2 regions of the Dickeya parazeae Ech586 genome follow, and region 1 is predicted to be linked to the other one. Evidence: predicted binding sites of a transcription regulator. Region 1 holds the regulator's gene; the other holds the start of a gene.
The links. The regulator PhoB, encoded in region 1, activates phosphate uptake and scavenging genes when phosphate is short. The targets are predictions, from matches to a motif close to CTGTCATAAAACTGNCNNAT.
Positions count from the first base shown of each region.

Region 2: the regulator PhoB is predicted to act here: its motif matches at 5,142-5,161, upstream of DD586_RS01155 (heavy metal response regulator transcription factor).

Region 1 is NC_013592.1:1,093,011-1,101,098, reverse strand. Features, by position in the region: gene DD586_RS04960 (PstS family phosphate ABC transporter substrate-binding protein) at 1-383, opposite strand, end outside; gene phoR (phosphate regulon sensor histidine kinase PhoR) at 480-1,802, opposite strand; gene phoB (phosphate response regulator transcription factor PhoB) at 1,830-2,519, opposite strand; gene sbcD (exonuclease subunit SbcD) at 2,842-4,074, shown strand; gene DD586_RS04940 (SbcC/MukB-like Walker B domain-containing protein) at 4,071-7,754, shown strand; gene mak (fructokinase) at 7,821-8,088, opposite strand, start outside.
Region 2 is NC_013592.1:257,319-265,406, reverse strand. Features, by position in the region: gene thiE (thiamine phosphate synthase) at 1-39, shown strand, start outside; gene DD586_RS01180 (HesA/MoeB/ThiF family protein) at 41-790, shown strand; gene thiS (sulfur carrier protein ThiS) at 787-987, shown strand; gene thiG (thiazole synthase) at 989-1,768, shown strand; gene thiH (2-iminoacetate synthase ThiH) at 1,768-2,913, shown strand; gene DD586_RS01160 (heavy metal sensor histidine kinase) at 2,960-4,393, opposite strand; gene DD586_RS01155 (heavy metal response regulator transcription factor) at 4,390-5,061, opposite strand; gene DD586_RS01150 (hypothetical protein) at 5,218-5,841, shown strand; gene DD586_RS01145 (cytochrome b/b6 domain-containing protein) at 5,854-6,456, shown strand; gene DD586_RS01140 (molybdopterin-dependent oxidoreductase) at 6,449-7,216, shown strand; gene DD586_RS01135 (aminotransferase-like domain-containing protein) at 7,228-8,088, opposite strand, start outside.

The DNA of each region.
Region 1 (8,088 bases):
CGCACCGTCAGTCCGGTTAACGGGTTATCCTGATTGACCAACACCACCAGTGCATCCAGCGCGACCGGTACTGCCGTTGGCGCATAGCCATAATGCTGCTCGAACGCTTCGATTTCGCTACTTTTCATTGGCCGACTCATCGGCCCCAGTTGCGCCGCCCCTGCTGCCAGTGCCGTTGGCGCTGAGGATGACCCCGCCGCCTGAACCTGGAGATTAACACCGGGATGATGCTGACTGAAATCCGCCGCCCAGAACGTCATCAGGTTCGCCAGCGTGTCGGAACCCGCACTGGAAAGGTTACCTGCCAACATCGCCTGCGGCGCAGCAGCAAGCTGACCAGACAGGCACAACAGCAAAGCAAACAGGTAACGGACGGGTTTCATGTGCGTTTTCCATCGGAGTGAAAATGAAAGAAGTGAAAGACAAGAACGCACTATTCTCGGCACTGCGGCGGGGACAATCAAGTCCCGCCGCATGGCTTAGCGCAGCGGATTCGCGGCATTCTGACTTAATACCGAACGAACAATCAGCTGATTCGGCAAGGTAAACATGAAGCGAGAGCCTGTACCTTCTTCACTGAGGATCTCCAGACGAGAGTCATGATGGCTGAGCGCGTGCTTGACGATGGCCAGCCCCAACCCACTGCCGCCAGTCTGGCGCGAACGGGCTTTGTCGACACGATAAAAGCGCTCCGTCAGACGGGGAAGATGTTCTGCGGCAATGCCCGGACCGTTATCGCTAACCTGGAACTGCGCGCCCTGCGGCGTTTGCTGCCAGCACACCTCAATACGCGTGCCTTGCGGCGTGTGGTTAACCGCGTTATACACCAAATTCGACACCGCGCTACGCAACTGCTCCTCGTTGCCGAACACCTGTAACTGCTCATTGACGCGAAACACTATCTCATGACGCCCCTGACTCAAGGTATCCGCTTCGCGTTTGAGCACCCGCAACATCAGCGGAATATCCACCTTCTCGTTGAGATCGATAGCCGCGGCGGCTTCAATACGCGACAGTGTCAGCAGTTGCCGCACCAGCCCATCCATCCGGCGGGTTTGTTCCTGCATGGTGTGCAGCACCTTAGCCTGCAAAGCACCATCCAGCGATTCGTCGTTCATCATTTCCAGATAGCCTTGCAACACCGTCAACGGCGTGCGCAGCTCATGGCTGACGTTGGCGAAAAAGTTACGCCGCGCCCCTTCGAGTTGATGCATCTGGGTGACATCACGTGCCACCATCAGCAACTGCCCTTCTGAATACGGCATCACCCGGAATTCGACATGATGCGCATTTTTCAGCGTCAGCGTCAGCGGGCGGCTGAAATCTTGCTGTTGCATATACTGGGTAAATTCCGGGTAGCGCAACAAGTTGAGGATATTCTGACCATTATCTTCCGGCCAGCGAAAACTCAGCAGGTGCTGCGCCAGCCGGTTACACCAAATGATGACGCCCTCTTCGGTGGTGATGACCACCGCATCCGGCAGCGATTCCGCCCCACTGCGGAAACGTTTGATCAGCAGTGCCAGTTCGCGCCGACGACGGCGATTACGCAACTGCATTTGGTACAAACCGTAGAACAAAGGCTCCCAGCTCCAGCGGCCGGGCGGCGGGGTCATACTGCGGTCAACCCACAACCAGTAGGACAAGCGCAGTTGGTTATAGAAGTTCCAGCACAGCGCCGTCAGCACCGACGCCAGTAGAAACCAGGGCAGATAACCGATAATCAGCCCCAGTAATAAGCCGGGCAAACAAAAAAAAGCCAGCTCCAGCGCCAGCTTTTTCCAGGACAAACGTTCTAGCACGTCAGATTTTCTCCGGGACTCACGCTATCAATAACGTGTTGAGAAACGGTATCCAGTTCCCCGAACGGTCTGAACCATCTTGTCGTGTCCACTGGTCTCCAACGCCTTGCGCAGACGGCGGATATGGACATCCACAGTACGATCCTCAACATAAACGTTAGTGCCCCACACGTGATTCAGCAACTGCTCTCGACTATATACCCGTTCAGGGTGAGTCATAAAGAAGTGCAGCAGTTTGAACTCCGTCGGCCCCATGTCCAGCGCGTGCTCTTCCGTGGTCACCCGGTGAGAGGAAGGATCCAGGCTTAAGCCGCGCATTTCGATCACTTCTTCCACCGCCATCGGCGAAATCCGACGCATTACCGCTTTGATGCGCGCCACCAACTCTTTCGGTGAAAACGGTTTGGTGATGTAATCATCGGCACCGACTTCAAGACCGCGCACACGATCTTCTTCTTCACCACGGGCCGTCAGCATCATGACCGGAATATCCCGCGTCAGCGCTTCACGTTTCATGTGCTTGATAAACTGTAAACCGGACCCACCGGGCAGCATCCAGTCCAGCAGCACCAGCTCAGGATAAGGCTCAGCCAGCCGGTTCACCGCGCTGTCGTAATCCTCGGCCTCAACCGGCTGATAGCCGTTCTGCTCAAGCACGAAGCACACCATCTCACGAATCGGCGCTTCATCTTCCACCACCAAAATACGTCTTGCCATATCAATCCTGCCGTTAATCGTCACGGTTAGCGTGCGGTGTGCATTATGCGTCAGTTTTATGACAGATTTATGAAAAATCCCCCGACAAACCACGCCCCTGACGCGGCCTTACCAGCACCTCCGCCCGGCTGATTTTCTCCGCCCTACCACGCTATGTTGCCATGTTCATACAGATATTATGGGACATGCCCTAAACTGCACGCCTATAATCGCCGATGATAAAGACGCGGCGTTTCGCCATTAACTACGGTGCCCGCCTTGTGCCGTTGTCTGAACACCGCCAAAAACAACATCTCGTTTGCACTCACCTGCAGGGAGTCTCATGCGAATTATTCATACGTCTGACTGGCATCTCGGTCAGTACTTTTATACCCGTAGCCGTGCGCCTGAGCATCAGGCTTTTTTGCACTGGCTGGTGCAGCAGGTTGAGCAATATCAGGCCGATGCAGTAATAGTAGCAGGTGATGTGTTCGATAATGGCGCACCGCCCAGCTATGCCCGAGAAATGTATAACCAGTTTGTGGTGGCGTTGCAGCGTACCGGTTGCCAGTTGGTGGTGCTCGGCGGCAATCATGACTCCGTCGCGACCCTGAACGAATCCCGCGCGTTGCTGGCCTGCCTGAATACCCAGGTGATCGCCGGTTTTGACGGCGATATCCATGAGCAGGTACGGGTACTGAATAACCGTGACGGCGAGCCCGGCGCGATGCTGTGCGCTGTTCCGTTTCTGCGTCCGCGCGATGTGCTTACCAGCCAGGCGGGACAGTCTGGCGCACAAAAACAGCAGGCGTTACAAGACGCTATCGCCAGCCATTATCAGCGCTGTTATCAGCTTGCCTGCGAGCAGCGTGCGGCACTGGGTAAAGAACTGCCGATCGTGCTCACCGGGCACCTCACCACCGTGGGCGTCGCCACATCGGATTCCGTGCGCGATATTTACATCGGTACGCTGGATGCCTTCCCGGCACAGGCTTTCCCACCGGCTGACTACATTGCGCTTGGGCATATTCATCGTCCACAGCGCGTGGCGCAATGCGAACACATCCGCTACAGCGGCTCACCGATCCCGCTGAGTTTTGATGAGCTCAATCATGAGAAATCGGTCTACCTGGTGCACTTTGAACAGGGAAAATTGCAGGAAGTCACCGCGCTGACGATACCGAGCGAACAGCCGATGCAACTGGTGAAAGGCAATCTGCCGGAGATAGAACGCCGTCTGGCCGGGTTCCGCGATTATCATGGCGACAAACCGGTATGGCTGGATATTGAAATCGCCACACAGGACTACCTGAGTGACATCCAGCAACATATTCAGGCACTGACCGAGCCACTCAATGTGGACGTGATCCTGCTGCGTCGTGCCCGGGAACAACAACAGCAAATGCTGGTGCAATTGGAAAAAGAGACGCTGGAAGAGTTACAACCGGCCGAGGTATTTGAACGACGTCTGGCACTGGAAGACGGTCTGGATGAGCCGCGCCAGCAACGTCTAAAAGGATTGTTCAATCGGGTTATGCAGGAGATTGACGCACAGCGACAGGAGACGTCCGCATGAAAATTCTTAGCCTGCGCCTGAAAAACCTCAACTCATTGCAGGGCGAGTGGAAAATCGACTTCACGCGCGAGCCATTTATCAGCAATAGCCTTTTCGCCATCACCGGGCCTACCGGTGCCGGGAAAACCACCCTGCTGGACGCCATCTGTCTGGCGCTCTACCACCAGACGCCGCGCCTGAAGGTCAGCCCCAGCCATAACGAATTAATGACCCGCCACACGGCCGAATGTCTGGCTGAGGTGGAATTCGAGGTAAAAAATGTCGCTTACCGCGCGTTCTGGAGCCAGCGTCGCGCCCACAACAGCCCGGAAGGCAATCTGCAGCCGCCCAAAGTTGAGCTGGCGTTGTGCGCTGACGGCAAGATCCTGACCGACAAAGTAAACGACAAGCTGACGATGATAGCCGACCTCACCGGGTTGGATTTCGATCGATTCACCAAGTCAATGATGTTGTCTCAGGGGCAGTTCGCCGCGTTCCTCAACGCCGATGCCAATCAACGGGCAGAATTACTTGAAGAACTGACCGGCACCGATATCTATGGGTTGATCTCCGAGCGCGTCTTTGAGAAACACAAAGAAGCACAAACCCAGTTGGAAACGTTACGGGCGAAGGTCGCTACGCTGGAACTACTGAGTGACGAGCAGCGTCAGGCGCTGGAACAACAACTGGACGCTATCCGCCAGCAGGAGCAATCCCTGTCGATACACCGGGAAGAAGTCCTGGCGCATCAACGCTGGTACGACACGCTATTACAGCTCCAGCAGGCGCAAAAACACGTACAGCAACAGCACGTCGCACAGCAGCAATTACAGCAACAGTCCCAACCGCAACTGGATAAACTAGAGCGCGGCGAACCCGCAGAAAAACTACGTCCCCGCTTCGACGAGCGTGGGCGGGCGCAGCGGGAAAAACAACGTCTGAGCCAACAGTTGACCAACGTGCGCCAGCAAATCAGCCGCCAGCAGGAAGCCCAGAACCAGTTGAAGACACAGCTGGAAAAAGCGCTGTCTGCACGCCAGCAACATGCGGACTACCGTCAGCAACAAGAAACACTGATTAACGAGCGGATTTTGCCGCTGGATCATCACATCGCCACTCTGCAAACACAGCGCAACCAGCAACAGCAAGCGTTGGATAATCTGGTTGAACAGCAAAAAATGCTGATAACCACGTTGGCCAGATTGCAGCGCCAGCAAGAACAAACGCGGCAACGGCTGGAAGATATCGATACCTATCGCCAGCAGCATAGCCGCCACCAGTATCTGGGCAGCCATATTCCACTGTGGCAGGCGCAATTCCCGCAACAGCATAAATGGCAGCAGGACCTGCACGTCGTGCAGGAAAAAGTGGCACAGCAGCAGATTCAGGCGGAATACCTCGACCAGCAGCGCGCTTCACTGGTTGAGAAACAGCAGGCGCAGCAAAATGCCACTGAGCGCGCCCAACAACTGCTGAATGACCATCTGAAGCAGGATGAACAGATGGAGGCGGAACACCCGCTGGCAGGCTTGCGTCAGCAGTTGGCACGACGCATGGCGGAACGCCCGGAGCGTCAGCAACTGGCTACCAGCGCAGCGGTACTGCAACGGTTGATTAGCCAGCGCACCCTACTGGAAGCGCAACAGCTAGAGACGCTACAACGGATTCAAACGCTGGAAGAACTGCAAGTGCAGCAACGTCGGGATTATCAAAATCAGGCCAGCCATCTGGCGGATCTCGATAAACGTCACGAGCTGGAACTGCACATCGTTAGCCTGGAAAAAGAACGCCAGCAATTACAACCGGGCAAAGAATGTCCGCTGTGTGGTTCAACGCATCACCCGGCGGTGGAGCGTTATCAGGCGTTGCGCCCCTCAGAAACCCAGATTCGATTGCACGCGCTGCGTCAGGAAGTCGAGACGCTGAAAGCCAACGTCGTGCAAACCGAAACCCAGCTCCAGTTGCAAAAACAGCACCGCCAGCAGCAACAAAACGCGCTTGAGAGCGTCCAGCGCGATTACGAATCGCTGCGGCAACAGTGCCAGTCGGTGAGTGAGCATTTACTGGTGAGCTTCGATCCACTCCAATTGCCGACGCTACACCAGTGGATTGAATCCTGCGATGCACAAGAACAGTCGCTACAGGCGCAAATTGCCAGCCGTGAGCGCAACCAACGCCATATTCAGGAAAGTAAGGATTTACTCACGTCTGCCCAGCAACTGCTGGCGCAAACCGTGCAGCAGTTGGAGCTCAACAGCCAGCAGCAGGCCGCATTGCAGGCATCACGGGATGAACAGCAGCTATTACTGGATAAAACCGAACGTGAATTGGCACGCCTGCACGACAGCCTGAGCCAAACGATGGAAACCTTCGGGTTGACCGCACCAACACTGGCACAGCAGGAAGAATGGTTACGCCAACGCCAGACAGAATGGTTACGCTGGCAGGAAAACGAGCACGAACAGAATCAGTGTCGGCCGCAACTGGCCGCGCTGGAAGCGGAAATCATCGCCAGCCAGCGACGGCTGGAAGAAACCGAAAGCGCCATCAAAACCGGCCAGTTGCAACTGACTGAAACCCAGCGCACGCTGGAACAGGCCCAGCAACAACGCTGGCAATTGATGGGTAATCAGGCGGTCAACGACGTGCTCAAGCAATTGCGGCAGGTCAGTCAGACACTGGAGCAGGAAGGCCAGCAAGCACAGCAGCAATGGCAACAAGGCCAGTCACTGCAAAGCCGTCTTAGCGGGGAAGTCGACAGTCTGGAGCAACAAAGCCAGCATGCCGATACGGCGTTACAACAGCTTCAGGCTCAGTTTGCCGAAGAACTGGCCGCGGCCGGGTTCGATGACGAAACCGCGTTTCGCCAGGCCTTGTTGGATGAAACGGAACGCCAGCAGCTCGTCACCTTAAAAGAGCGCCTGAACCAGCGCCAGCAGCAGGTGGAGGCTTTGCTGCAACAGGCGAATAACACGCTGGAAAACCATCTGGCGTCACGCCCAGAATCCATGCCGGAAGGCATCAACGACTGGGATATTCGCCAGTTGCTTTCCGGACTCGGCGATATGGTAAAAGTCGAAGCCGAACGACAAGGCGAATTACGCCAGCAACTGACCAGTGACCAGCAACGCCGCGATAAGCAACGCCAATTACTCGAGGCTATCGAGCGAGGCCAGCACGTGTGTGATGACTGGGGCTATCTCAATCAGTTAATCGGCTCGCAAAAAGGCGATAAATTCCGCCGTTTTGCACAAGGATTGACGCTGGATCACCTGGTGTTCCTGGCCAATCGTCAGCTCTCGCGGCTGCATGGACGCTACCTGTTGCAACGCAAGGCCTCCGACACGCTGGAGTTACAGGTGGTCGATACCTGGCAGGCTGACGCGGTACGCGATACCCGAACCTTGTCCGGCGGCGAAAGTTTTCTGGTCAGCCTGGCGCTGGCGCTGGCATTATCCGACCTGGTGAGCGCGAAAACCCGTATCGACTCGCTGTTTCTTGATGAAGGGTTCGGCACACTGGATGGCGAAACGCTGGATACCGCGCTGGACGTGCTGGACAACCTCAATGCCTCCGGCAAAACCATCGGCGTTATCAGCCATGTGGAAGCGATGAAAGAGCGCATACAGGTGCAAATTCGGGTCAAAAAGCGCAACGGTCTCGGCATCAGCCAGCTCGACAGCGTCTATGCTGTGAAATGAATCATGCCGTGAAATGAGTCATCAGGGGACGTCGTCGACGTCCCCTGTCATCGTCATCTTGCTCGGTTATGATTCTCGCGGCCACAGCCATGCCGCACCGCGCACACCGCTGGAGTCGCCGTGCATCGCCTGTCGAACCGGTGTGTCGCACTCACCGCCAAATACCCACTGCTTTAGCAGCGCCGGGACGGTGTCATACAGTCGCTTCACGTTACTCATTCCCCCACCCAGCACGATCACATCAGGATCCAGCACATTAACGATATGCGCCAGCGACTTCGCCAGCCGCTGTTCATAACGCTGCAATGCCTGCTCCGCCAGTCGGTCGCCCTGT
Region 2 (8,088 bases), 840 kb from region 1:
GCGACGTTGCTGCGACTGATAGAAAGACGGGAGGCATAACATGCTCGATGATCAGGCATTTATGCGCTACAGCCGCCAGCTGTTGCTGGAGGATATCGGCCAGGAAGGGCAACAGAAACTGGCGGCCTCCCGCGTGTTGCTGGTCGGGCTGGGTGGGCTGGGCTCACCGGCAGCACTCTATCTGGCAGCAGCGGGGGTTGGCACTCTGCTGCTGGCAGACCACGACACCCTGCACATCTCTAATCTGCAACGGCAGATTCTTTACCGCCATGCAGACCTGTCACATCCCAAAGCCGTGCTGGCCCGCCACGCGCTGGAAGCGATTAATCCACTGGTGAAAACCGTCGCGCTGACCACCCGGCTTGAAGGAGAGTCGCTGGCAACCGCAGTGGCGCAAGCCGATCTGGTACTCGACTGCTGCGACAACATGACCACCCGTCACGCGGTCAACGCGGCCTGCGTCGCGGCGCAAAAACCGCTGATTAGCGCCAGTGCGGTAGGGTTCAGCGGCCAGTTGCTGGTACTGACACCCCCTTACCCACACGGCTGCTACGCCTGTCTCTACCCGGATGCGACGGAACCCCAACGCAACTGCCGCACCGCCGGTGTCCTTGGCCCGGTGGTCGGCGTAATGGGCACCTTGCAGGCACTGGAAGCGCTCAAACTGCTATGCGGATTACCCTCACCACTGGACGGCAAGTTACGGCTGTTCGATGCGCGCCAGCAGCAATGGACCACGCTGCAACTGGCGCGATCAGCGACCTGTCGGGTATGTGGAGAGCGGGCATGAAGATCCGGCTCAACGATGAGGTTATCGAACTGCACAGCGAGTTGACCGTCGCGCAACTGCTTGAGCAGTTGAACCGGCTACAACCCGGTACGGCGCTGGCCATCAATCACACCATCATCCCGCGTGATGCCTGGGCACATTCTGCCGTACGGGATGGTGATGACATTTTATTGTTTCAGGCAATCGCAGGAGGTTGAGATGCTGAAGATTGCAGATACAACGTTTACTTCCCGGTTATTAACCGGCACCGGAAAGTTTGCCGGTGCACAACTGATGCAGGATGCGCTGCGCGCCAGCGGCTCACAGCTGGTTACTCTGGCAATGAAACGGGTGGATTTAAGAGGCGGCAGCGATGCCATTCTGGCCCCGCTACGTGAACTGGGCGTGCACCTGCTGCCCAATACCTCAGGAGCCAAAACCGCTGAAGAAGCGGTATTCGCCGCCCGACTGGCGCGTGAAGCGCTGGGAACGCACTGGGTGAAGCTGGAAATCCACCCGGACATGAAATACCTGCTGCCGGACCCGGTGGAAACGCTGAAGGCCGCGGAACAACTGGTGAAAGACGGCTTTGTGGTACTGCCCTACTGCGGTGCCGACCCGGTACTGTGCAAGCGTCTGGAAGACATTGGTTGTGCCGCGGTGATGCCGCTCGGCGCCCCCATCGGCTCCAATCAAGGGCTGCAAACACGCGACTTTCTGCGCATTATCATCGAACAGGCGCGGGTACCGGTGGTTGTGGATGCTGGCATTGGCGCGCCCAGCCATGCGGCAGAAGCCATCGAACTCGGTGCCGATGCGGTACTGGTTAATACCGCTATCGCCGTGGCACGTGACCCGGTGCAGATGGCGCACGCTTTCCGACTGGCGGTGGACGCCGGGGCGCTCGCCCGTCAGGCCGGTCTGGGCAGCCGTCAGCACCTCGCCAGCGCCACCAGCCCGCTGACCGGTTTTCTGCGCCAGACGGAGGCCACCGAGTAATGGACACTCACGCTCAACCGTCGTTTGAACACCGCTGGCAACAGCTGGAATGGCATGACCTGACCCTGCGCATCAACAGCAAAACCGACGCTGACGTAGAGCGGGCGCTGTGTGCTGATCGGCTCACGCGCGACGATATGATGGCGTTGCTGTCGCCTGCTGCCAGTCGCTGGCTGGAACCGCTGGCCCAGCGGGCGCAACAACTGACGCGCCAGCGTTTTGGCAACACCGTCGGTTTCTATGTGCCGCTGTACCTTTCCAACCTGTGCGCCAACGACTGCACCTATTGTGGTTTCTCCATGAGTAACCACCTCAAACGCAAGACACTCAATGAGCAGGAAATCCAGCGTGAGTGCGAGGCCATCAAGGCGCTGGGGTTCGACCACCTGCTGCTGGTGACCGGTGAACACCAGCGCAAAGTGGGGATGGATTATTTTCGCCAGATGTTGCCGTTAATTCGCCCGCAATTCAGTTCACTGATGATGGAAGTACAGCCGCTATCGCAGGAAGATTACGCCGAGCTGAAAACCCTCGGGTTGGATGGGGTGATGGTGTATCAGGAAACCTATCACGCCAGAACCTATGCCCACCACCACCTGCGCGGCCACAAACAAGACTTCGCCTGGCGGCTGGCAACGCCAGACAGGCTGGGGCGCGCCGGTATCGACAAGATCGGGCTGGGGGCGCTCATTGGGTTATCGGACAGCTGGCGCACCGACTGCTATATGGTGGCCGAGCACCTGCTGTATTTACAGCAAACTTACTGGCAAAGCCGTTACTCGGTGTCATTCCCACGCCTGCGCCCTTGCGCGGGCGGCATTGAACCCGCCTCGTTGATGGATGAGGCGCAACTGATGCAGGTTATCTGTGCCTTCCGACTGCTGGCACCCGATGTGGAACTGTCGCTCTCTACCCGCGAGTCACCGTTCTTCCGCGACCATATGATCCCGATTGCCATCAACAACGTCAGCGCGTTTTCCAAAACCCAACCGGGCGGCTACGCCGACGATCACCCGGAGCTGGAGCAATTCACCCCGCACGACAATCGCCGCCCGCAAGACGTGGCGGATGCGCTGGCGCAGGCTGGGTTGCAGCCGGTATGGAAAGACTGGGATGGTTATCTGGGAAGAGCGGTGATGGACTGACGTAGCACCAGGATCGCCGCGACATCGGCGATCCTTTCCAGGCGATCTAGGCGATGCGATCAACCGCCGGGAAGATCAGGCTAAAACAGATCCGCCCGGTGGTTGGATTAACAGGATCGCATCGGGCGATCACCTCGCCGCCATGCAAGGTCATGATGGCCCGAACGATAGACAGCCCCAAACCACTGGAGTCACTACTCGCGCTGCGGGTCGCATCCACGCGGTAAAATCGGTCAAACAGCCGCTCCAACTGCTCCGGCGGCAATAAAGGGCCGAGGTTGGTCACCGCTATCACAATCCCTTCAGGCGATGTGCTCGCACTCAACGTTATCGGGCTGTCTGCATGCGCATACCGTACCGCGTTGGCAACCAGATTACTCAGCGCACGCTGGAACAATAACGCATCCACCGACAGTGTCGCCTGACCTTCATAGCGCAGTTCGATACCACGCTCATCCGCCAGCATATCAAAGTAATCCGCTACCCGGCGCAGCTCGGCCTCCACGTCAACCGGCACCCGGTTAAGGACCGGTTGTTCATGGCTGGCGCGGGCCAGAAACAGGATGTTTTCTACCATCCGCGACAGGCGCTCCAGTTCGGCAATATTGTCCGACAGTAGCGTTTCATACTCTTCCACACTGCGTGGCTGATACAGCGCGACCTGACAATGCCCCATCAGCGCACCGATCGGCGTACGAATCTCATGCGCCAGGTCGGCAGAAAACTGGGTTAATCGCTGATAACCCTCGTTGAGACGATCCAACATGGCGTTAAAAGCACGAATCAATTGCCGCACTTCCTGCGGGGCATCGGCATCGCTGACACGGGTGGATAAGGTGTTCGGCGCAATCGCCGACGCCTGCGCCGCCATACGCCATAACGGCGAGAGACCACGGCGCAAAACCAGATACCCCAACGCGGCTATCAATATGAACGCGGCTATCACCGCTCCCACTACCCGCCAGAGGTAATGTTCCAGCATTCGTTGCTCATTGAGCATCACATGAGCGGCGGCAATCTGCAGCAATTGCCCGTCATTGAGCCGAACCTGAGCGGCTATCGCACGCATCGGCACACCATCATCGGTAACGCCCCCTTGCACGCTGGAAACCCGCAACGGTGAGTTCTCCGCCACCGGCGTTAATGGCGGCAGTGAAATATGCGCCGGATTAACGCTGATAAGCGGCTTTTGCCCCGGTAGTGAAAACAGCAATACATCCTGCTCACTACCCAGCATGTTCTCAAACAGGCCGGTATTACTGGTCAACACCGGCAGCGTAAAATTCTTCCCCAACAGGTGGCGGTAATAGTCAACGCGCCCGGTTACCTGCAAATCACTACGTCGGTACATTTCCTGCCACAGCGCGCTATACAGGTAACTGCCCGCCAGACTGACCACCAGCGCGGCAACCAACGCAAACAGCAAGCTGCAACGGGTCTTCAGGGAGATAGCGCGCCAGCGCTGAAGCCAGAGGTTCATGAACGCGGCTCGCACACATAGCCAATACCGCGCACCGTGTGGATGAGCTTGATATCGAATGGTTTGTCTATCTTGGCGCGTAAGCGTTTCACTGCCACATCCACCACGTTGGTATCACTATCAAAATTCATGTCCCATACCTGCGAAGCAATCAACGTGCGCGAGAGCACCTCACCTTCGCGCCGCACCAGCAGATGCAGCAACATAAACTCTTTATTGGTGAGCGGGATCACCACCTCTTGCCGGGTAGCCTTACGCCGCAATACGTCGAGGCGTAAGTCCGCCACGGCGTAGTGATCGGCTTCACGGACCACACCCCGGCGCAGCAACGTGCGAATACGCAACACCAGCTCGGTAAACGAAAACGGTTTAATCAGGTAGTCGTCGGCCCCCAATTCCAACCCGTGAATACGGTCGTGTAACTGGTCGCGCGCCGTCAGAAACAGCACCGGTACATCGCTTTTTTTACGCAGCATCTCAATAATTTGCCAACCGTTAAGCCCCGGCAACATCACATCCAGAATGATGGCGTCGTAACTGTGCTCAAGCGCATTAAATAACCCGTCGGTACCGTTACGTGCCAGATCAACGGCATAACCGGCTTCGGTGAGTCCTTTTTTCAGGTAATCGCCGGTACTGCCATCGTCTTCAACCACCAGAATACGCATTGCCTCTACTCCCGCCTTCGGATGGAACCGCTGCCTCGGCGTTATCATAGCAACTCCAGCCCCCTGACTTGATGACATTAATGTCATCAAACCGTCATCCTGACGACCCGGAATCCTCACCATGATGGACACTCGCCAATTCAGGGGAAATCCATCATGACAACACTTCGTTTTGCCGGGCTGCTGCTTTCTTCTTTGCTGCTGTGTAGCCACGTGGTCAACGCCGCCGACGCGCCAGCCAAACCACAATCACCGATCCGCGGCACCATTACGGCAGTATCGGACACGCAGTTGCAACTGACTGACCGCAAAGGGCAGAAAATTGATGCCTCGCTAACCGCTGACACCCGCGTGATGAGCATCACCAAAGCCGAGCCGGGTGATATCAAACCCGATAGTTTTATCGGCACTGCGGCCATCCCTCAGCCAGATGGCATGCTCAAAGCACTGGAAGTGCATGTCTTCGATGCCAGCCTGCGTGGTACCGGCGAAGGTTTCCGCCCGTGGGAATCTGCCGACGGGAAAAGCGGCACCATGACCAACGGCACCGTCGGCAAGCTGGTTAACAGCAACGGCCGCACACTGACCGTGACCTATAACGGCGGGCAGAAAACCGTGGTGGTACCGGATGACGTACCTATCGTCAGTATCGCGCCCGGTGATCGCAGTCTGCTGAAACCTGGCGCCCATATCGTGCTGTTCTCACGGCTCGACGATCAGGGCAAGCGCATTGCCGTAGCGGTTTCCGCCGGTAAAGACGGCACCGTTCCCCCAATGTAACCGGAGTCAGCCATGTCGCCATCCCGCCGCCCGATACACGCCTGGCCCGTCAGGCTTGCCCACTGGATCAATCTGCTGGCTATGACAGGCATGTTCATGAGCGGCTGGGAAATTTATAACGCCTCGCCGTTATTCAACTTTCATTTCCCAGCCACCATGACATTGGGTGGCTGGCTCGGCGGCGCGATTGGCTGGCATCTGGCGGTTATGTGGCTGTGGGCGGGTAATGGCTTACTGTATGTGATGTGGAGTCTTGCCAGTGGCCACTGGCGGCAGCGCTGGCTGCCGCTCAGTCGCAAATCGCTCTGGCATGACATTCATCAGACGCTGACCCTACGTTTACGTCATACGTCCCATCAATACAACGCCATCCAGAAACTCATGTATTTCGGCGTCATCGCGCTCGGCGTACTGCTGGTGCTGTCCGGGCTGGCAATCTGGAAGCCGGTTCAGTTGTCCTGGCTCACTAACCTGTTAGGCGGTTTCGCCATCGCCCGTTATGTCCACTTTCTGGCGATGAGTGGCATCGCGCTGTTCGTGGTCATCCACGTCCTGATGGTACTTATCGTACCGCGAACCCTGTGGGCAATGCTGACCGGAGGCAAACATGAGTGACAAACCACAGCGCCGCGCTACGCTGATGCTGGAGCCGAGCCAGAAAAAGCAGTTGGTGAATCTCGAACGCCGCCTGATGCTGCGCTCCGGGCTGACGCTCGGCGCAGTCGCGATGCTGACTGGCTGTAATATGCAAGATGGCGACAACATCGATAAAGTCCTGTGGGCGATGTCGCGCTGGAACGATCGGGTACAAGCCTGGTTATTCAGCGGGCAGCGTCTGGCTCCCAGTTATCGACCCGATCAGGTCACTCAGCCGTTTCCCTTCAACGCGTTCTACCCGGAATACAACGTGCCGGATATCGATCTGGACAGCTATCGCCTTGAGGTCAGCGGTAAGGTCGAAAAAAAAGGTGTCTGGACGCTGGAACAATTGCGCCAGCTACCGCAGGAAACGCAGATTACGCGGCTTATCTGTATTGAAGGCTGGAGCGCCATCGGCCAGTGGCGTGGCATCCCGCTACGTCTGTTTCTGCAACATATCGGGGCTGACCTGAACGCCCGTTACGTCGGCTTTAAATGCGCTGACCGCTACTATTCCAGCATCGATATGGCCACAGCCCTGCATCCGCAAACCATTCTGGCACTGGAATTCGGCGATCAGACACTACCGCCAGATTACGGCTACCCACTACGTTTACGCGTTCCCACCAAACTTGGCTTCAAAAACGCTAAACACATCGCCGCACTGTTTGTCAGCGATACCAACCCCGGCGGCTACTGGGAAGATCAGGGGTATAACTGGTTTAGCGGCATTTGAATCACAGCCCGCTAGACCGCCGCCTCGCCTTCCCTCTTGACCAGCGTCTGTTCGACCGCGGCCCCGATCGTCGCTATCGTCTGCTCTATGTGGGGCGTCATCGGCATCGCGAAGCTCAAGCGTAAACCATGGCGGTATTTGCCGGATGCGGAAAACAACGCACCACCAGCAACATGGATCTTATCTTTGCGCAGTGTCTGACTAAGCTGTACGCCATCAAAGGACTCGGGCATTTCCACCCATAAAACGAAGCCGCCCTGTGGCCGACTGACACAAATGGTATCGGGGAAATAGCGACGCACCCAGCAGGTAAACCGCTCCAGATTACGCTGGTAAATACCGCGCATACGCCTTATATGCGGCTGATAATGCCCCTGCCGGATAAACTCCGCTACCGCCAGTTGTGTACAAACCGCAGAAGAACCGGTGCTGGTATATTTCATATGCAAAGCCCGGTCAAGGTAGCGCCCCGGTGCCAGCCAACCCACACGCAAACCCGGAGCCAGCGTCTTGGAGAACGAGCTGCACAGCAATACCCGACCCTCAGTATCCATCGACTTCAGCGTCGCCGGACGCGGGTATTCGTAAGCCAACTCGCCATACACATCATCCTCGATAATGGCAATATCGTAGCGCTGCGCCAGCGTCAGCAACGCGCGTTTGCGTTGTAACGGCATGATGAATCCAAGCGGATTATTGCAATGCGGTACCGTGATCACCGCCTTGATGGGCCACTGGTCCAACGCCAGCTCCAGCGCTTCCAGATTGATACCAGACGTGAAATCGGTTGGGATCTCTATCACCTTGATATCCAACCCGCACAAGATCTGCAAAATACCGTGAAACACCGGTGATTCCACAGCGATGATATC